DNA from 2 places in the Marinobacter sp. P4B1 genome. Region 2 is predicted to be linked to the other one. Evidence: riboswitches for the same ligand, from Rfam matches in the RefSeq annotation. Region 2 holds a riboswitch; the other holds the start of a gene.
The links. A riboswitch is a leader RNA that binds a small molecule or an ion and turns the genes downstream of it on or off. The one in region 2 is predicted to bind thiamine pyrophosphate.

Region 1 (10,602 bases), on a different contig from region 2:
GTTGTGCCTACGCTCCGCAAGCCTTTTCTGGAGCAGCCCGTTCAGCTCTTCAAGCTCGGCGATCCGCCGTTCGTTGTTCCCCTTCTCCCAGGCAACCCGCTCAGCAAGGCGGTCAATTTCCGAAGCGACTTCCGAGACCTCATCGAGCTGGGAATCGCTCAACCGCTGGCTATACTCACCGTTATTAACCTGCCCTAGCACACGCCGGATGTGTTTCAGTCGCCGGACCAGGTAATAACCGGCAGCAATTGAGAACAGAGCTACTGCCAATACTTCCAGAGCGGCAATCATCAGGCTTCTGCGCTTGACCTGCTCAATGCTCCGCAGCTGTTCCCTCAGGTCCAGGCCTATTTCCACCGTGCCGTAATTCAGTCCTGCCTTCCCTTTCTTCCGCCCGCCAGAACTTTGTTTACACTAATTTCACTTTATTTACACTTATGTTGATCATACTAAGATTTTTTACAGACAAGGATGGAGCCCCCTTTTATCCGGCCTTAGCCTGTTCCCGGTAAAGCGCAGCGCCCAGAGCGGCAAAGTAGCGCTGGTATGCGTCATTGATCCGCTGGCGATGATCGCCCTGCGGATACAGACCCGCCTTGGCTTCATCAGAGTGAACGGTTCCGTTTACCAGAAATCGGTTACGCGGCTGGCTGTCTTCAATGAAGGCTTCAAAGGCGCGAGCGCACAGCTCCTCCGGTTTGGCGTAATAAACCGTTTTCAAGTGCTGATCAGCCACCTGGGAGGCCCGGAACAAAGTGCTGGGTGCTGTGCCGTCCTCCGTCAGCATGATGGCCTGGAAGCAAGCGCCTAGCCGTTCATTCAGTGGATACGGTTTACTGCTTACGCTGTTCAGCCAGGCACTTGAAGCGAAGCCGCACGGTCCGGCATTCCGGTAAGCTTTGCCTCCCATGTAGTGATCAAAGGCGTGAAACCATTCATGCGCCAGGCTACCCGCACCAGCGTTCTTGGCCAGCGCCAGTTGCCGGGTGGCGGGAATGTAGTGCGCGGCCACGCCCAGCCGGCCGCCGATGCCATACTGCAGGCCCAGCGTGCTCCTCAGGGAGATCAATGGCTCCGGTCCTCGCAGGATCGTCATCAAATCACACAGCGCCTGATCGAACCGGCCGGCTGCCCGGTCCCGCTCCTGGGGCATCACCCAGCGTCCGACTTCAATGCTGCGAAAATCAAACCGTCGTCTCACCGTTACAAAGGATGCTGCAGATTCAGACGTCACTCCCAGCCTCCCATCTCCAGAAACATCAGGATGCTCAGGCTTGAGACGGATTCGTAGTTACCAAGCAGAATGCAGGACATGCTTTACACCTAGTACTGTTTACATATACAGTATTTTGACGAGGCTACACGGGTGGGTCAACCACAGTCAGGCACAATGTCCTATACTCGGACCAATGCAGTTGCCAGGAAGGCAGGAGGAGTCTGTATGAAAAGCGTGGTACTGATGTTTGTTGGTGGACTGGTAGGCGGCTTCATCGGGCCGGTTTCAGCACTGGTCGGCGTGGCAGCAGGGTATGTAGTTGGCCGCATGCTAACGCAGTCAGACGTACCAGAGCAAAAGGCAGTCAGCCAATAAAGCTCGGATAAACCGATGATTTTCGTAAGGTAAAAATGGAGGCGCGGGTCGGAATCGAACCGGCGTACACGGAGTTGCAGTCCGCTGCATAACCACTCTGCCACCGCGCCGGGTAAGCCTGGAATCTGGCTTTTGCTCTCAGGGGGCGTGAGAGACTTGGAAAATGGAGCGGGAAACGAGATTCGAACTCGCGACCCCAACCTTGGCAAGGTTGTGCTCTACCAACTGAGCTATTCCCGCTCTTCGTTCAGAGGCGTTGCCTCCTCAACGGCTGCGTATTCTACGGATTACGCTTCGCGCGTCAACACCTTTTTTTCAAGTTTCTGTTTTTATTGCTAATGTGCACAAAATTTAGCCAAACCGGTCAGGACCGGCTGGCGTCATCCGCGTTCGCCTGAAGGGAACCGGCAAGCTGGTTGCCGCTGTCGCAGTTCAGGTAGCTGGAAGCCTGCAGCCATTCTTCATCCGGGTAGTATTTGAAAACCAGCTGGCCGCCTTTCAGGTTGTCTACTACCTTTGCGATCACATCGCGGTCTACCGCCGGGCAGCCGTGGCTGCGGCCAATGCGACCGTATTTGTTCACCCAGCTCTTCTCTACGTAGTCTGCCCCGTGAATGACAATGGCGCGCTGGCGGGCCAGGTCATTGAAGCCCGGCTCCAGTCCGTCCAGCCGCAAGGAGTAGCCGTGGGCACCGCTGTAGGATTCCGCCGCCTTGAACAGTCCGATGCTGGACTGGTGGCTACCCTCAATGTTGGAGAAAGCACTGGCTTCGCGGTCGCCGGAGTTTTTACCGTGGGCAACCAGCTCCCTCAGAACCAGGCTGCCATCGGCCAGGTCAAACAGCCAGAGGCGCTCTTCGCTGGATGGCAGGGAAAAATCAATAACAGCAAGCCTCTCCGGCATCGCTGTTCCATTGCTGATGGCGCACTGGGTTGCCTTGAAAGCCGCCTCGAGAACCGATGGGTTCAGTTTAGGGGCTGCACTGGAAAGGCGATCAAAAAGCTGGTTATTCAGGGACTGGGCCTGGGTGCTGGTGGCGAAAAGCACTGAAAAAAGAAGGCCGGACATTGCTGTACAAAATTTGAGCAGATTGCGATGCTTGGGCATGCACCTTACCTCTATAGATGAAGAATACGGTCTATCCGATTGAAATTTGCACTATTCTAACAGCAAATAATGAGAACCCCGACACCTTTGTACAGTTTTTAAACAGACCGTAATCAAAGTTACAAATTACAGGCTGCCACGCAGGCGTGTTAGAATCGCCAGGACTCAACGGGGTGCCCGACAGGGCTGAGACCATACCCGCGGAACCTGACCCGGCTAATACCGGCGTAGGGATTGAGCCGCCACTTTTCCAGTGGTTACCGCGGCATGGCCCCTCCATAGCCAAGGTGTAATCACTATGCGTTTCCGCTTGCCTCTACTCTTCGCTGCCCTGCTCCCGGCTTTTGCTACTGCCGAACCTGCGCAGGTTTTGAACGTTTATACTCACCCGTCGTTTGCGGCGGAATGGGGCCCCGGGCCCGCGGTCAAGCAGGCATTTGAAGAGCAGTGTGAATGCGAACTGAACTATACAGTGCTGGAAAGCGGCGGCGATATACTTCAGCGACTGCGCCTGGAGGGCAGTTCAACCAGTGCCGATGTGGTGTTGGGGCTGGATACCGCCACCATGGAAGCCGCCCGGCAAACCGGATTACTGGCTCCGCACACGCTGACACTGAACAACCTGGCGCTGCCTGTCGACTGGCAGGACGACACCTTCGTGCCCTACGACTGGGGCTACTTCGCCTTTGTATACGATACCGAGCTGCTGCCGGAACCTCCGGCAAGCCTGGAAGAGCTGGTCAATGCACCGGATGACCTGAAAATCATCATTCAGGACCCCCGCACCAGCACTCCCGGCCTCGGCCTGCTGCTCTGGATGCACGCGGTTTATGGCGATGACGCCCACGCCAAATGGCAGCAACTCAGTGGCAAGGTACTGGCGACGACCCAGAGCTGGAGTGACGGGTATTTTTCACTGTTCATGAACGGCGAAGCCCCGATGATCCTTTCCTACAGTACCTCTCCGGCCTATCACATGGCGGTCGATAACACAGACCGTTACCAGGCAGCCCGTTTTGAAGAAGGCCATTACCTGCAGGTCGAGGTTGCCGCACTGGTGAATAGCTCGAAGAATCAGGCCCTCGGCCGGGAATTCATGGAGTTCATGTTGTCGCCGGCCTTCCAGCGCCATATTCCGTTGAAGAATGTGATGTATCCGGCTATCGACCTTGGTGACGAGTTGCCGGAGGTATTTGACCGGCTGATCCGCCCGTCCAAAGCTCTCTATCTGGAACGGGCAGAGGTCGCCCGTGAGCGCCGCTCACTGGTGAATGCCTGGCTGGACGCCATGACCCGCTGAACCCAATGGCCGCCAACCAACCACAACCCCTGCGCCCTGCTCCATTCAGCGCCCCTGCGTGGCAACTGGCTCCGGGCCTGATCATTGCGCTGGCCTTGATCGGGCTGGTGCTGTTGGGCCTGGGGGCACTGCTTCACACAGCGGGCACGCTGGAATTCGAAGAGCTGTGGCAAAGCCGCTATTTAAGAGGCGTTGTCTGGTTTACGGTTTGGCAGGCTGTGTTATCGGTCATTCTAAGCCTGCTCATTGCGCTGCCGGTGGCCATGACACTGGCCCGGCTCAGCCATTTTCCCGGCCGTAGCCTGCTGCTACGGTTGATGGAGCTGAGCCTGGTGCTTCCCACCATAGTGGCGGTTTCAGGCATCATCGGGGTGTACGGTCGCCAGGGCTGGCTGACCAGTCTTCTGAACGGGTGGCTGCCTGGTCACGACTGGAGCCTGTACGGCCTGAATGGAATCTTACTGGCCCACGTATTTTTCAACGCACCGCTGGCCGCACGAATTCTTCTGCAAGCACTGGAATCAGTTCCGGCACCGAGGTTGCGGGTTGCTTCCCAGCTCGGGTTGAGTGGCTGGTGGCTCTGGCGTACGGTTCGATGGCCCGCATTACGGCCGGTCGTGCCCGGGGTGTCAGCATTGGTATTTACCCTGTGCTTTACCAGCTTCGCCATCATCATGACCCTGGGTGGCGGGCCTCGCGCCACAACCCTTGAAGTGGCCATTTACCAGGCGTTGCGGTTCGAATTCGATTTCGGCCAGGCCGCCATCCTGGCCACCATTCAGCTGGTTATTTGCGGCAGCCTGTGGTGGCTGGTGTTCCGGAACCGGCTGGAGTCCTCACTGCTTCCGGATCGGCGGTTTGCTGAACCTGTCTCTTTAAAAGACAGCCCCGGGCAGGACCTGGGGCGCGTGGTACTGCTGGGCATCTTTTCCGCTTTCCTGACGCTGCCCCTGCTGGCCATCGCGTTACGCGGTTTGCCGGCACTCTGGCCAGCCTCACCCATGCCATCTATCTACGGACAACTGCTCCCCACCACAGGCCGCAGTTTGTTGATTGCCGTTCCTGCCGGGCTGGGTGCGGTTGTCGCCAGTCTGTTCACACTGGCGGCCGCCAACAAATCCGAAAACCGGATACTGGCGGCCATTCCGGCTACCACGGGGTATCTGCCGCTGATTGTGCCGCCCTTAGTGCTTGGTACCGGCCTGTTCCTGTTATTGCGCCCGCAGCTCGGTAATAGTGCCCAAGGCTGGGTGCTGGTGTCTTTGATTAACGGATTGATGGCTATTCCATTTGTGCTGCAGGTTCTGCGTGGGCCTCTGAATGCCATCGACAAGAACACCCTGAACCAGGCGGACCAGCTGGGTATCCTGGGCTGGTATCGCTGGCGCTGGCTGTACTGGCCAAGGCTGCGCCGGCCAATCGCCCTGGGCCTGGCCTATGGCATTGCCCTGTCGCTGGGAGATTTCGGGGTAATTGCCCTGTTCGGCAGCCCCGGGCAGCCCACGTTGCCGGTTCTGCTTTACCAGCAGCTGGGCAGTTACCGAATCAGCGAAGCGGCTGGCACCGGGCTGTGGCTGCTTTTGTTACTCGTGACTCTCTTCGCCCTGCTGTCCCGGGTTGCCCGGCCGGCCCCGGGCACAAACACAGAGCCTGCCCCCGCCGCTGCTCCGGAGCCTCGCCATGCTTGAGCTAAGAAACCTGTGTTTCCAGTACCCGGATCAGTCGGAGGAGTGGCGCTTCCACTTCCCGGTCGCCGCCGGGCATTGCCTCGCGGTACGCGGTGCCAGTGGAACCGGTAAATCCACCTTGCTGAACCTGGTTGCCGGCTTTCTGGCACCCAAAAGCGGAGAAATTCTCTGGAACAACCAAGCTATCCATAACCTGCCCGCCTGGGAGCGGCCGGTAACAAGCGTGTTCCAGGAGCACAACCTGTTCGAGCACCTGGATGTCTTCACCAATATCGGTCTCGGCCTGCAGCCCGGCATGAAGCTGTCCCCCGAACAGAAATCGGCCATTGAGCAGGGTCTTGAACAAACCGGGCTCGGCGGTTTTGGTGCGCGGCTGCCCGGCGAACTATCCGGTGGCCAGCGGCAACGAGTTGCCCTGCTGCGCGCCATTCTGCGGCGCAAACCGGTACTGCTGCTGGACGAGCCCATGACCGGGCTGGACCCGGACGCCAGGGCCATCATCCGGGACTTGTTACTGCAGGAAAAGGCCAGCGGCATTACCCTGATCCTGGTCAGCCATGATGAAGAAGACCGAAAGATACTGGCAGACAGCAACTGGAATCTTTAAGCTTGCTAAGACTTCTGGCAGGGATTTTTTCATTCTGTGGCGATAACTTCGGGCCTTACTACAGCCAAAGCCGGCGAGCCTGCCGGCACCCTTGAGTTGTCCGGCAATACGGTGACCTTTGCCGGAGACTGGACCCTTGCCCATTACCCGGCCCTGAACCGGCAGGTATCGCAATTCAAGGCAGAGAACACTTCACTGAAGCCGGAATTTACCCGCCTTGGCCGGCTGGATACCGCGGGCGCGTCCCTGATGGTGAAAATGCTGGGTGCCGAACCGGTGCTTGCCGCGCTGGAGCAACCGTCCCTGCCCGAAGCCCAGCAAGCACTCCTTAAAGCCGTGGCGGAATCCATGTGTGAATCCGCACCGGCACCAGCCACGGTTAATCCACTGCTGAACATGCTGGCAATCACCGGAGAGAAGGTCACCCGGCTAACCCGCCTGTTATGGCTGCTGTCCGGTTTTATTGGCCAGACCTTGTCCACCCTGTTCTACATACTCCCACGGCCAAAACGCTGGCGCTTTACGCCGTTCGTGGCCGCTGTGCACGACACCGGCCTGAACGCCCTTCCGATTGTTGCCTTGCTCACGTTTCTTGTGGGGGCTGTGGTCGCATTTCTGGGTGCTACGGTGCTGGAGGACTTTGGCGCGACCATTTATACCGTAGACCTGGTCGCTTTCTCATTTCTGCGGGAATTCGGCGTACTGTTAGCGGCCATTTTGCTGGCCGGCCGAACCGCCAGTGCCTTCACAGCCCAGATCGGGGCCATGAAGGTCAACGAAGAACTGGATGCCATTCGTACCCTGGGCCTTAACCCCGTGGAGCTTCTTGTAGTCCCCAGGGTACTGGCCATGATGGTGAGCCTGCCAGTGCTGACCTTTGTCGGCATGATGGCGGGCATGGTTGGTGGTGCTGTGGTGTGTGCACTGGCACTGGATATTCCGCCCAGCCAGTTTATGGCCATCGTGGAGCGGGATATTGCCCTGAAGCATTTCCTGGTGGGCATCGGTAAAGCTCCCGTGTTTGCCTTCCTGATTGCCGTGATCGGCTGCCTGGAAGGCTTCAAGGTGTCGGGCAGCGCACAGTCCGTGGGTGAGCACACCACCTCCAGCGTGGTGCAATCTATCTTTATGGTCATACTGCTGGATTCCGTAGCCGCGCTATTCTTTATGGAAATGGGTTGGTAAGGCATGGCCATGGGCACGCGGGATAACCACACGCACCAAACGCCGATCATTCAGGTTCGGGGCCTGAACAATCGTTTTGGCAGTCATTCTGTGCATGAAGACCTGGACCTCGACCTCTACCCGGGTGAAATCCTCGGCGTGGTTGGCGGATCCGGCACAGGAAAATCCGTGCTGCTTCGCAGCATTGTCGGATTGAACACGCCTACGGCTGGCCACATCACGGTATTCGGGCAGGATCTGACAGAGCTGTCAGCACCGGAACGTTCGCTGTATGAACAGCGGTTTGGTGTGCTGTTTCAGGGCGGAGCTCTGTTTACCTCCCTGAACCTGGAACAGAATATTGCCCTGCCCCTGATCGAGCACGCGGGGCTGAAGCGGGCCGAAGCGGAAGAACTGGCCCGCATGAAGCTGGCCCTGACCGGCTTGCAGCCCGAGGCGGCACGCAAATACCCGGCGGAGTTATCCGGCGGCATGGTGAAACGTGCAGCGCTGGCCCGGGCGCTGGCCCTGGACCCTGAAATATTGTTTCTGGACGAGCCCACAGCGGGGCTGGACCCGATCGGCGCTGCCGCGTTTGATGAACTGATTGTCACCCTGCGCAATGCACTGGGGTTGACGGTATTCCTGGTCACCCACGACCTGGATACCCTGTATACCACCTGCGACCGGGTGGCGGTGTTGTCCCAGCGCAAGGTGCTGGTGGCAGATACCCTGGATAACGTGTCCCGCACAGATGACAGCTGGATTCAGGACTACTTCCACGGCCCCCGCGGGCGGGCCGCGATTGATGCACACGACAGGCTGACCGAACAGGAGCCCGGTTAATGGAGCCAAAAGCCCATCACGTTATTATCGGATTATTTACGCTGCTGGCTGTTACCGCCGCCTTGCTGTTCGCCCTGTGGCTGGGCAAGTCCTCGGCAGACCAGGAGTGGAGTTATTACCAGATCGGTTTCGACCACCCGGTAGGGGGCCTGTCCAAGGGTAATGCGGTGCTTTACAGCGGTGTGCCGGTGGGTGACGTGCTGGAATTGACTCTGGCACCCGACAACCCGGCCCATGTTCGTGTGCTGGTACGGGTTCGCAGTGATATTCCCGTGCGTGAAAACACCCGTGCCGAACTGGTGCTGGCCAATATCACCGGCAGCATGAGCGTGCAGTTTACCGGCGGCAGCCCGGACAGTCCGGTGCTTGAAGGTGGCCGGGAGAATCCACCGCTGATCAGTGCCGAGCCCTCTGCGTTTTCCAACCTGCTCAATAACGGCGAAGCCATGTTGTCGAAGGCCGAGCGCCTGCTGACCAGCATGAACCAGTTGTTGAACGAGGAAAACCTGGGCAACGTAGCCACCATTCTGGACAACACCCGGCAGGCCACCGAGTCGCTGCTGGCAAGCCGGGATGACATGATGGCACTGATGGAGCAGTTCGATGCGGCAGCGATTCGGGCAGAAGAAGCGGCCGTAAAGGTATCCGCCACCTCTGACCATGCGCGCGTGGTGTTAGGTGAGCAGATTACGCCGGTACTGGAGTCTATGGATAAGGCCATCTCAACCCTGCAGCCCACCCTGGACCGGCTGAACCGTGTGACCGGTAATAACGAAGGTGCACTGGACTCCGGGCTTCAGGGCCTGGGCGAGCTCACACCGGCCTTACGGGAGCTGCGCAGCACCCTCCGCAACCTGAACTCGTTTACCCGCAGGCTTGAGCAAGACCCGAGAGGCACCATCTGGGGCGGCGGCCGAATCCAGGAGTACAGCAATGACTAAGCCAAGCAGAGGCATTTTCGCACTGGCCGGGGCCCTTGCCCTGTCTGCCTGCACCGTGTTCCCGATTCCTGAAGCACCGCGCCTGATGGAACTGGCACCCCCCGCTGAACGGGAAGTGTTCGATACGCCCCGGCCTGCTGCGCTCCGGGTGGACACTCCGCTGGCATCTGATCCGCTGGACAGTACCCGGGTTCTGGTAAAGCCCACACCCTACGAGTTCCAGGCACTGCCCGGCGCCCGCTGGCGCGACAGTATTCCCGTGGTTTTGAGGGATTACCTGATTCAGGAATTTCGCCAGAGCGGCGGCTTCACCAGCGTGATGACTGACACCAGTCCGGCTACGGCAGGGTTAACACTGGTCACCGAACTGACCGGCTTTCACGCCGAGACCCACGCAGACGGCACCACGGTGGTCATACACCTGCACACAGAACTGATGGAAAACCGCTCCCGGAAAAGCCTGTGCGTATTGGATCAGCGCGAGGAGGCACTGGCTGCCAGCGCAAAACTGGACGACCTGATGTCTGCCTTCTCTCGCGCAGCATCCGCGCTTTCGACAGACATAACCCGATGGAGCCGGGATTGCCTGGCAGACGCCTGAGCCTGTTATTTTGAAGGGAACAAATCCGGCCAGGCCGCTTTCAGGTACAGGAACATAGACCAGAGTGTGAGCCCGGCTGCGATGTAAAGCAGGCCGATCGCAACGTACGACAGCATTTGACCGGGAGGAAACGCCAGCAAACCGACAATGGCCGCCATCTGGGCCGTGGTCTTGACCTTGCCGATGTACGACACCGCCACACTGGCGCGGCTACCCACCTCTGCCATCCATTCCCGCAAGGCGGAGATCACAATTTCCCGGCCGATAATCACTGTGGCGGGAATTGTCAGCAGCACTGCCGAGTATTCTTCAATCAGCACCGCCAGGGCCACGGCCACCATCAGTTTGTCCGCCACCGGGTCCAGAAACGCTCCGAAAGGCGTGCTCTGGTTCAGTTTGCGGGCCAGGTAGCCGTCCAGCCAGTCGGTCACACCGGCCAGGGCAAAGATGATGGCGCTGACCAGGTAACTCCACTGCACCGGCAGGTAGAAAATCACCACAAACACCGGGATCATCACGATGCGGGACATGGTCAGCAGGTTCGGTAAATTCATGGTGTTCCTATTCGTCGTGCAATGCTGCGTATATGGATTCTGCCAGTGACTTGCTGATGCCCTGAACCTTGGCCATCTCATCCACACTGGCTTTACGTAATTCCTGTATGCCGCCGAAGTAGCGGATCAGCTCCCGGCGGCGCTTCGGCCCCACCCCTTCAATGCCTTCCAGGGTAGATTGCCGGCGTTTCTTGTCCCTGCG
Region 2 (10,602 bases):
CAGGCCGAAAAAGACGCAGAACGGTTTCGCCGCATCGGAGTGGCTCCGGGAAATGTTGAAGTTACCGGCAGCGTAAAATTCGATGTGGACATTCCTGGTGATGTCCGTGCGGCCTCTGTCAGCTTCCGGAAATCTCTGGGTGAGCGCCCCGTCTGGATTGCCGGCAGCACCCACACCGGAGAAGACGAGCAATTGCTGGCGGCTCATCGCCAGATTCTGGCCCAGCACCCCGATGCCTTACTCATCATTGTGCCCCGGCATCCTGAGCGGTTTGATACGGTGGCCGGCCTGGCGGAGGAACAGGGCTTTTCCGTGGTTCGCCGGTCAACAGGAGCATCTCCCGCTGGTGCGGAGGTGTATCTTGGCGACACCATGGGAGAGCTGATGATGCTTTATGGAGCCAGTGACCTCGCCTTCGTGGGCGGCTCACTGATCGAGCGGGGAGGGCACAATCCGTTGGAGCCTGCGGCCTGGGGTATTCCTGTGTTCTCCGGTACTCATGTGTTTAATTTCGAGACAATCTATCATCGCTTACTGGACGATCAGGGTGTCCAGTTGGTCGAGAATGCGGATGAACTGGCGCAGGCGATCTGTTCACTGATGGACGATCCGGAGGCGCTGAAGGCATACGGTGAGCGGGCGCTGGCGGTAGTTAACAGGAACCGGGGTGCGCTGGATAAAGTCGTGGAGGGTATTACGGAACGGTTGTAATTCCGGGCGCCGCACGGGCACCCGGAATTTTGCACGGTTAGCCCGCTTACTGCATCGGGTCGTCCAGTGTTTTTCCTTCTTCGGCCAGGGCTTCAATGCCCCGGGCGCCTTCGCTGAGCCAGTTGTTCAGGTCAATCAGGTCCTGCGGGCTCAGGGTGCCCGCCGCCTGCTTCAGTTGCAGGGTGTTGATCACGTAGTCATACCGGGCGTTAGCGTAATCCCGCAGCGCCACGTAGTAAGCGCGTTCGGCATCCAGCACTTCCACAATGTTCCGTGTACCTACATCGTAGCCGGCGCGGGTTGCATCCAGTGCACTGCGGCGGGAGATGATGGTTTGCTCAAGGGCGGATGCGGTTTCCACGTTGTTGTTAACGGTCAGGAACAGGCTGCGGGTGTTCACCTGTACATCTCGGCGTGTGGTGTTCAGATCCTGTTCGGCCACGGTGACCAGTGAGCGCTGCTGGCGCACGCCGGCTTCAGTGCCACCGCCCATGTACAGGGGAACGTTCAGCTGCAGGCCGATGACGCCTTGTGATCCTTCAAACTGGCTTGCGTTTTCGCGGCCATGAATGTCGGTTTCGCTGTATGACGCAGTAAGGTCAAGAGTCGGCAGATGGCCGGACTTGGCCACTTTGAGGTTCGCTTCGCTGGCGTTTAGCTGCGACATGGCCGCCTGAATCGCCCAGTTCTGGTCGAGCGCAGTATTTTCCCAGTCATTCGGGTTCATCGGCTCCGGGCGGCCCAGCGGGAAGTTCTCCCGCAGATTTTCCAGGTCTTCCGCGTATTCACCAGTTAACCTGGCCAATTGCTCACGCGCCACGTTCAGCTGGTTCTCGGCGGCGATGCGCTGGCTCTTGCTGTCGTCGTAGCTGGCGCGGGCCTCGTATACTTCGGTGATCGCAATCAGGCCTACGTCGAAACGCTCCTGGGCCTGTTCGTACTGGCGCTGGATGGCGGCTTCGGTAGCGCGGGCGGTTGTTACGGTATCCTGGGCGCGCAGCACGTTAAAGTAGGCGGTGGCCACATCCAGAATCAGCTGCTGCTGGGCCAGGTTGTACTGGGCCTGGGCGGCTTCGGTCTGGAACTGGCTGGCGTCGTAGCGGAACCAGTTGTCGGCCCGGAAGATGGGTTGAGTAAGCTGTACGCCATAGCTGAATGGACGGTTGTTTGTTGCAGAGCCCCGTTTCGGATCTGCAGAAACGTGGCTGCCTTCAGCAAACGCACCAATCTGCGGCAACAAAGAGCTCTTGCTCACATCACTGGCGGCCTGCTGGGCCTGGAACTGTGCCATGGCAGAGGCAATGCCGGAGTCGTAAGACAGGGCTTTCTCGTAGGTTTCCATCAGATCCAGAGCAAGCGCAGGCTGGGCTGCGAGCAGGGTGATCAATCCTGGAAGTAAACGTTTTTTCATTGGTTCTCCTGAAATACTGACTCCGGGAATCTGCCCGGCAATGACCCAAAGGTATTGGTTGACCATTATGGACAATAATCGTTCCCGTCTCTAGACTTGCTAAGTCCACGTATTTTGTGGACAAACGAATTCAGAATCGCGTCTTGACGGGGTGCTGATCTGCCGGAAACCGGCGATCGGCTGAGATTGCAACGCAGAACCCGCGACCTGATCCGGATAATACCGGCGTAGGGATTAAGACCGTACGAACCGTGCCAGAGCACCCTTCCTGGGTGAATCTGGCGCAGCTCCGTCATACGCGACCCGATACCACAAGAGCAACCGGGAGCAGTTCATGACGGACTTACCAGCATACCTCAGCGACTCCGCAAAAGTAGACTCCGCAGCAATCAAACCATTACCAAGCTCACGAAAAATATACGTGCAGGGTAGCCGACCCGATCTGCGGGTGCCAATGCGGGAAATTACCGTGGGCGACACCCCCACTGAAATGGGTGGCGAAAAGAACCCGCCGGTGGTGGTGTACGACACCTCCGGGCCCTACACAGACCCGGAAGCCACCATTGATCTCCGCAAAGGCTTGCCGCCGGTTCGCGCCGCCTGGATTGCCGAGCGAGGCGATGTAGAGCAACTGGACGGCTACACCTCCGAATTCACCCGCCGCCGCATGAAAGACCCTCAGCTTGATCCCCTGCGGTTTATGGACGAGCGAAAGCCACTGCGCGCCAAGCCCGGAAGAAACGTATCCCAGATGCACTATGCTCGCCAGGGCATCATTACGCCGGAGATGGAATACGTTGCCATTCGGGAAAATATGAAGCTGCAGGAGGCCCGGGCCAACGGCTTGCTGGCGGAACAGCATCCCGGCCAGTCCTTCGGTGCCAACCTGCCGCCTGAAATCACCCCCGATTTTGTTCGGGATGAAGTGGCCCGGGGCCGCGCCATCATTCCGGCCAACATCAACCATCCGGAAACCGAGCCGATGATCATCGGTCGCAACTTCCTTGTGAAAATCAATGGCAACATCGGCAACTCGGCGGTGACCTCGTCCATCGAAGACGAAGTGGAAAAACTGACCTGGGGTATCCGCTGGGGTTCGGACACGGTGATGGACCTGTCCACCGGCAAGAACATCCACGAAACCCGCGAGTGGATTATCCGCAACTCCCCGGTCCCCATCGGCACGGTGCCCATTTATCAGGCCCTGGAGAAAGTGGGCGGCGTGGCGGAAGACCTGACCTGGGAAATCTTCCGGGACACCCTGATCGAACAAGCCGAGCAAGGCGTGGATTACTTCACCATCCACGCCGGTGTTCGGTTACACCACGTGCCACTCACTGCCAAACGCACCACCGGCATCGTCTCTCGCGGTGGCTCCATCATGGCCAAGTGGTGCCTGGCGCACCACAAGGAAAGCTTCCTGTATGAGCACTTTGAAGACATCTGCGAAATCATGAAGGCCTACGACGTGTCCTTCAGCCTTGGCGACGGCCTGCGCCCGGGTTCCATTGCAGATGCCAACGACGTGGCACAATTTGGCGAGCTGGAAACCCTGGGAGAGCTTACCAAGATCGCCTGGAAACACGATGTGCAGTGCATGATCGAAGGCCCCGGCCACGTGCCCATGCACCTGATCAAGGAGAACATGGACAAGCAGCTGGAATGCTGCGATGAAGCCCCGTTCTACACCCTCGGCCCGCTGACCACGGATATTGCCCCGGGCTATGACCACATCACCTCCGGCATTGGCGCGGCGATGATCGGCTGGTATGGCTGCGCCATGCTTTGCTACGTCACCCCGAAAGAGCATCTGGGCCTGCCCAATAAAGACGACGTAAAAACCGGCATCATCACCTACAAAATCGCCGCCCACGCTGCCGATCTCGCCAAAGGCCACCCAGGCGCCCAGATCCGCGATAACGCCCTGTCCAAGGCCCGCTTCGAGTTCCGCTGGGAAGACCAGTTCAACCTCGGCCTGGACCCGGACACCGCCCGCGCCTACCACGACGAAACCCTGCCCAAGGAATCCGCCAAAGTGGCCCACTTCTGCTCCATGTGCGGGCCGAAGTTCTGTTCCATGAAAATCTCGCAGGAAGTGCGGGATTACGCAGCAGAGCAGGGCATTGACGAAGTTTCAGCAATTGACGCCGGCATGGAGGCCAAGTCTCGGGAGTTCGTGGAGTCTGGCTCCAAGCTTTACGATAAGGTTTGAGGTTGGAGTTTGTGAGCACCTAGCCTTTTGGTTGGGTGCTTAGAGCCGGGGTGGTGGGCCGGTTCAGAAAACGCTCAAGCCATCCGTGGGCGCTTCTGCTCCGCCATCCATGGCTCCGCAAATTTCTGAACCGGCCCACCACCCCGGCTCAATCGATCTCCGGAAGTAAGCGCTCTTGAGCGATGATCAGGTGATCCAAGATGGTCGATGGTTCGCAAATAATGTACTTAATGTTCAGCGGACTGTAAAAATGCTCGAGGCGGGCCTTGGGACGTCCTTTCCAAAAATTTGCGGAGCCATGGATGGCGGAGCAGAAGCGCCACATGGACGTGCCGCAAGGAGCGGTTTTTGGAAAGGACGTCCCAAGGACCGCCAAACTTCGGGCTAGAAGGCTGGGGCCGTAACTTGCAGCTTCACCATCATTACCGCTATCGTTCCAAGCCGAACACCAAACCGGAAACCCGAATGCCGAAACCGTTCCAGTTCAACGCCAGCGACGTCAAAATCGAAAAACGCGAAACCGTCTTCCAGGGCTTCTTCCGCATGGACAAACTCTGGCTGACCCACCCGCGCTTTGACGGCCGCGACATGCCCACGTTCACCCGCGAACTCTTCATCCGCGGCGACGCCACCTGCGTGCTCCCCTACGACCCAAAAAGGGATGAAGTCGTGCTCCTGGAACAGTTCCGTCTCGGGGCCCTGGGCCGCAACCAATCCCCCTGGTTGCTGGAGCTCGTAGCCGGAATGAACGAAGACGGCGAAAGCCCGGAAGACGTAGCCCAGCGGGAAGGGCAGGAAGAAGCCGGCCTGAGTTTCAGCCGGCTGGACAAGATCTGTGATTACCTGGTTTCCCCTGGCGGCACCACCGAGATGATCCACCTCTACTGTGGCCAGGTCAGCACTGCCGAAGCCGGTGGTATTTTCGGTGTGGAGCATGAACACGAAGACATCCTCAGCCACGTGGTCAGCGCCGACGAGTGCTTCGCCATGATGGCCGATGGCCGCATTAACAATGCCGCTGCGATCATTGCTATCCAGTGGCTACAGCTGAACCGTGACAGGCTGCGCCGGGAGTGGTTGGCATGACTGAGTGGGTGAAGCGTCCCAAGTCCTATGTGCCGGATTTACGCCAGCTGGGTGCGTTGTGTGATGGCAACTATCAGCGGCTCCGCAAACTGCGGCAGCTGGAATCCGATGGCAAGCCGGTGTGCGAGTTTGAATTGCACCGGGAGAACCAGTATCTGGGGCGAGTGCGGATGGAAGTGCTGCAAACGGCAAAGTTCACCGAAACCCTGTTGCTGGAGCAGGTGCACAACAGCGGCCGCTGGCTGAATAATCCCCAGATGACCGTGCGTGTCTACCACGATGCAATGATGGCAGAAGTCATCAGTTGCTACCGGCAGCGCCAGATCGCGCCGGTGAACGATTACCCGAACCGTTTTATGCATCACCCCGATGAAAAGGTTCAGGTGAATGGTTTCCTGGCCGACTGGCTGGACTACTGTTTGCGCTTCGGGCACCTGCCCATGGAGAATGCCGTCTGGTCGGCGGGTGAGGGGATCGACTAGACAGCGTCTCACTCTGCCTGTGGTGAAGTTGTCAAAAACTGCAAAAATTTTGTGTCTGCGGGCCAGAATGTGAACAATCTACGATTTCACATTAATCAAAAGGAACCCGGCCATCGTACACTCGTTGTACTTTCAACCGTTTGCCCCGAACAGAACAGGTCCTGAATGTCTGACCACCAATCTGCCCGCCCGCTAAAAGTCTTACAGCTGACAGACCCGCACCTGATGGCACGGGAAGATGGTGCCCTGCTGGGGGTAAACACCCGCGAAAGCCTGTCGGCCGTCATTGAAGAGGCTCTGCGCAGCCATGGCCAGCCGGACCTGATTCTGGCCACCGGCGATATAAGCCAGGATGCTTCCGTGGCTTCCTATCATTATTTCGGGCAGAAACTGGAGGCTTTCCAGTGCCCGTCTGCCTGGATTGCCGGCAATCACGATGATTCAGCCACCATGTACGCCGTTGCGGATGAATTCGACGCCCGGCGCCGGCAGTTTGTGCTTGGGGGCTGGCACTTCGTTATGCTGGATTCCTCCGTACACGGGAAAGTGCATGGAGAGCTTTCGGCGGACGAATTGGCGTTCCTGGACCAAACCCTGTCGGAACACCCGGGCTTGCCCACCATGGTTTGCCTGCACCATCACCCCGTCGATATCGGCTCGGACTGGATGAACCAGATAGGCCTCAAAAACCGTGAGGCTTTCTGGCAGGTGATCGACCGGCACACGAACGTCAGAGGCGTGCTCTGGGGGCACATCCATCAGGAGCTTCAGCAGCAGCGCAACGGCGTGCAGCTAATGGCCTCTCCGTCGACCTGTATTCAGTTTGCGCGAGGTTCCACTGATTTTGCGGTAGAACCGCTAGCCCCGGGCTACCGTTGGTTTGAGCTCGATCCTTCCGGCAACATCACCACAAAAGTCTGCCGCGCAGAGGAGTTCCGGTTCAACCTAGATGAAGGTAGCTCCGGCTACTAGCCGATCAAAATGTCCCTATATATTCCCAATGACTGACCTGCGCGCCAGTATGTAAACATATAGGGACAACACTGTGCGCGAGTGTCAGGCGCGCAGTGCTTGCGCAGCCGCCACCATCGTCTCCAGGGCCGGGGTTACTTCCTCCCACTTGCGGGTTTTCAGGCCGCAATCCGGGTTAATCCACAGCCGCTCTGCCGGGATGCGCTCTGCCGCCAGGGTCATCAGGTTGATGATGTGGTCCTTGTCCGGAATGTTGGGCGAGTGGATGTCATACACGCCCGGCCCGATATCGTTCGGGTATTCAAAGTTCCGGAAGGCATCCAGCAGTTCCATATCTGACCGCGAGGTTTCAATGGTGATCACATCGGCATCCATGCGGGCGATGGCTTCGATGATGTCGTTGAACTCCGAATAGCACATATGGGTGTGGATCTGGGTGCCGTCTTCCACGCCATTGGCAGCGATGCGGAAGCTGTTGATGGCCCAGTCCAGGTAGTTTGCCCAGTCTGACTGCCGCAACGGCAGGCCTTCGCGCAGGGCGGCTTCGTCGATCTGGATGATGTTCACGCCGGCTTTCTCCAGATCCTGCACTTCCTCGCGAATGGCCAGGGCCAGTTGCAGGCAGGAGTCTTTTCTTGGCTGATCGTCCCGCACGAAGGACCAGTTCAGAATGGTCACCGGGCCGGTCAGCATACCCTTCACCGGTTTGTCGGTGAGAGACTGGGCGTAGCGGATCCAGTCCACAGTCATTGCCCTGGGCCGGCGAATGTCGCCAAACAGAATGGGCGGTTTCACGCAGCGGGAGCCATAGGACTGTACCCAGCCGAAGCGCGTAAAGGCGTAGCCGTCGAGCTGTTCACCGAAGTATTCCACCATGTCGTTGCGCTCGGGTTCGCCGTGCACCAACACATCCAGCCCCAGTTTTTCCTGCGCTTCGATGCAACGGGCGATTTCTGCCTGCATTTGCTCGGTGTATTGGGTGCCGCTCAGCTCGCCTTTGCGGAACTGCAGGCGGGCCTGGCGGATTTCCGGGGTTTGCGGGAAGGAGCCAATGGTGGTGGTCGGGAATGCCGGCAGGCTAAGAATTTGCCGTTGTTTGGCGATTCGCTGGGGGTAGGGGCTTTGGCGATTACCTAGCTCTGGCGTTACCGCAGCAACGGCTTTTTGAACGGTAGGGTTGGTTACCCGGCTGGATCTGCGACGGCTTTCGATGGCGATACGGTTTTCAGCCAGTTCGCTGCGCACGGCGGTGCGACCTTCGTTAAGTGCTTTTGCAAGCGTTTGCAGCTCATCGAGTTTCTGCACTGCAAAGGCCAGCCAGCTACGGATTTCGGTATCCAGCTCCTGCTCACGGGCCAGGTCGACCGGCACGTGCAGCAGTGAACAGGAGGGCGCCAGCCACAGGCGCTCGCCCAGCTTTTCGTTCAGTGGTTCGAGCCAGTCCAGAATATTGTTCAGGTCGGATTTCCAGATGTTGCGGCCATTGATTGCGCCCAGCGAGAGAATCTTGTGGCTCGGCAGCCAGTCCGCCACCCGGCTGACTTCTGCCGGTGCGCTCACGGCATCAATGTGCAGCCCGGCCACCGGCAGTTCGCAGGCCAGTTGCAGGTTGTCCCGGAGTTCTCCGAAGTAGGTGGCCAGCAGCAGTTTCGGGCGATTGGCCTTGAGCTGGTGATAGGCCAGATTGAAGGCATAGCGCCAGTTGGCGTCCAGGTCGGTCACCAGGGCCGGTTCATCAATCTGTACCCAGTCAGCGCCGGCATCGGCCAGGGCTTCCAGCAGTTGCGAATACGCAGGCAGCAGGCGTTCCAGCAAGTCCAGCCGGTTGCTGCCATCGGAGGTTTTACCCAGCCAGAGGTAGGTCACTGGCCCGATGATGATGGGTTTGGCCTTAACGCCCTGTTTTTGCGCTTCGGCCAGTTGGGCGAGCAGTCGCTCAGGGTTCAGTTCAAAACGGGTGTCGGCGGTAAACTCCGGCACAATGTAGTGATAGTTGGTGTCGAACCACTTGGTCATCTCGCCCGCTGCGGTGGCGCAACAGGGGCTGTCGTTGGCGCCCCGGCCCCGGGCGGCGCGGAAATAGGCGTCCAGCTCCGAACCTTGCTTGTCTGCGACTCGTGCCGGCAGGTTGCCCAGGGTAACGGACATGTCTAACACCTGGTCGTACAGGGAAAAATCTCCCACAGGTACGAAATCCAGCCCGGCCTGTTGCTGCCAGTGGTGCCGACGCAGGTCAGTGGCGGTGATTGCCAGCTCCTGCTCGGTTTGCCGGCCGGCCCAGTAATCTTCCAGTGCAAATTTCAGCTCCCGCTGTCCGCCAATGCGGGGGAAGCCCAGGTTGTGTGTGGTTGCCATGATCAAATCCTTGAATCTGTGTGTTGAATCAGGAGCTAAGGTTAGGCGGGTGATTGCATGAATAAAAATGGTATTATTTCAACATTCAATGAACAAAATTCACGGATGGTCATGATCGAACGAAATCACCTGGAGATTCTGCGCGCTGTTGAACGGCAGGGTTCCCTGACGGCTGCGGCCGAACAGCTGCACCTTACCCAGTCGGCGTTGTCCCATGCCATGCGAAAGCTGGAGCAGCAGCTGGGTACGCCTGTCTGGCTTCGGGAAGGCCGCCAGTTGCGGTTTACCCAGGCCGGCAATCAGCTGCTGGGGCTGGCGAATCGGTTGCTGCCACAGTTTGAGCATGCAGAAATGCAGATCCGCCAGATTGCCAAAGGCCAGCGAGGCAGCTTGCGGGTGGGTATGGAATGCCATCCCTGTTACCAATGGCTGTTGAAGGTCGTCGGCCCCTACTTGCAGCAATGGCCGGATGTCGATGTGGATGTAAAACAGGAGTTCCAGTTCGGTGGCATGGGCGCGTTGTTCGGCCATGACATCGATCTGCTGGTGACCCCGGACCCGCTGCACAAGCCCGGCGTGTGTTTCGAGCCGGTATTCGATTATGAGCAGGTGCTGGTCGTCCCCGAAACCCATCCGCTGGCGGGCGAGCACTGGGTAGAACCCCATCAGCTCGAGCAGGAAACCCTCATTACCTATCCGGTTGCGGTCGAGCGCCTGGACATTTTTACCCGGTTCTTCCTGCCCGCCCATACTGGTCCGGCTCGGCATAAAACCATTGAAACCACTGACATCATGTTGCAGATGGTGGCCGCAGGGCGAGGCGTGAGTGCACTGCCCCGGTGGCTGGTGGATGAATATGCCCGCAACCTGCCTATAAAAGCCCTGAAACTGGGCCAGCAGGGCATGCCCAAACAGATCTTTCTGGGCTTCCGGGAGCGCGACGAAGGGGTGGATTACCTGAATGCGTTCGTGAAGCTGGCCCGGAGCATTCGCTGGAACTAATCTCTTCGGTTAAACTGCGCGGAAAATTTCAACAGGACACACGAATCATGAGCGACATTCCTGCAGACCTGAAATACATCGAAACTCATCAATGGGTGCGGGTAGATGCCGATGGCACAGCTACCGTGGGCATCACCGACTTCGCCCAGGAGCAACTGGGCGACGTGGTCTACATCGGCGTGCCCGAGGTCGGCGTGACTGTAAACGGTGGTGAGGAAGCCGGTGTGGCGGAATCCGTTAAGTCAGCGTCTGACGTATTCAGCCCGGTGACCGGTGAGGTTATCGAGATCAATGAAAAGCTTGAAGACGAGCCGGAAATCGTCAATGAAGACCCGTATGGCGATGGCTGGATGTTCAAGGTGAAGCTGGCC

Region 1: linked by a shared signal. The riboswitch ahead of thiB (thiamine ABC transporter substrate binding subunit) and the one ahead of thiC (phosphomethylpyrimidine synthase ThiC) in region 2 are both predicted to bind thiamine pyrophosphate.

The regions. Positions count from the first base shown of each region.
Region 1 is NZ_LLXM01000006.1:177,929-188,530, reverse strand. Features, by position in the region: gene AQ621_RS05320 (HAMP domain-containing protein) at 1-291, opposite strand, end outside; gene AQ621_RS05315 (CLCA_X family protein) at 485-1,234, opposite strand; gene AQ621_RS17630 (hypothetical protein) at 1,442-1,591, shown strand; tRNA gene AQ621_RS05310 (tRNA-Cys) at 1,628-1,701, opposite strand; tRNA gene AQ621_RS05305 (tRNA-Gly) at 1,756-1,831, opposite strand; gene AQ621_RS05300 (murein L,D-transpeptidase catalytic domain family protein) at 1,956-2,699, opposite strand; TPP riboswitch at 2,859-2,950, shown strand; gene thiB (thiamine ABC transporter substrate binding subunit) at 2,998-3,999, shown strand; gene thiP (thiamine/thiamine pyrophosphate ABC transporter permease) at 4,005-5,687, shown strand; gene AQ621_RS05285 (thiamine ABC transporter ATP-binding protein) at 5,680-6,294, shown strand; gene AQ621_RS05280 (MlaE family ABC transporter permease) at 6,391-7,479, shown strand; gene AQ621_RS05275 (ABC transporter ATP-binding protein) at 7,483-8,304, shown strand; gene AQ621_RS05270 (MlaD family protein) at 8,304-9,245, shown strand; gene AQ621_RS05265 (ABC-type transport auxiliary lipoprotein family protein) at 9,238-9,846, shown strand; gene pgsA (CDP-diacylglycerol--glycerol-3-phosphate 3-phosphatidyltransferase) at 9,852-10,400, opposite strand; gene uvrC (excinuclease ABC subunit UvrC) at 10,408-10,602, opposite strand, start outside.
Region 2 is NZ_LLXM01000014.1:100,570-111,171, forward strand. Features, by position in the region: gene waaA (lipid IV(A) 3-deoxy-D-manno-octulosonic acid transferase) at 1-711, shown strand, start outside; gene AQ621_RS11165 (TolC family outer membrane protein) at 758-2,122, opposite strand; TPP riboswitch at 2,260-2,373, shown strand; gene thiC (phosphomethylpyrimidine synthase ThiC) at 2,457-4,334, shown strand; gene AQ621_RS11175 (NUDIX domain-containing protein) at 4,800-5,420, shown strand; gene AQ621_RS11180 (DUF1249 domain-containing protein) at 5,417-5,902, shown strand; gene cpdA (3',5'-cyclic-AMP phosphodiesterase) at 6,068-6,874, shown strand; gene metE (5-methyltetrahydropteroyltriglutamate--homocysteine S-methyltransferase) at 6,959-9,229, opposite strand; gene AQ621_RS11195 (LysR family transcriptional regulator) at 9,341-10,231, shown strand; gene gcvH (glycine cleavage system protein GcvH) at 10,279-10,602, shown strand, end outside.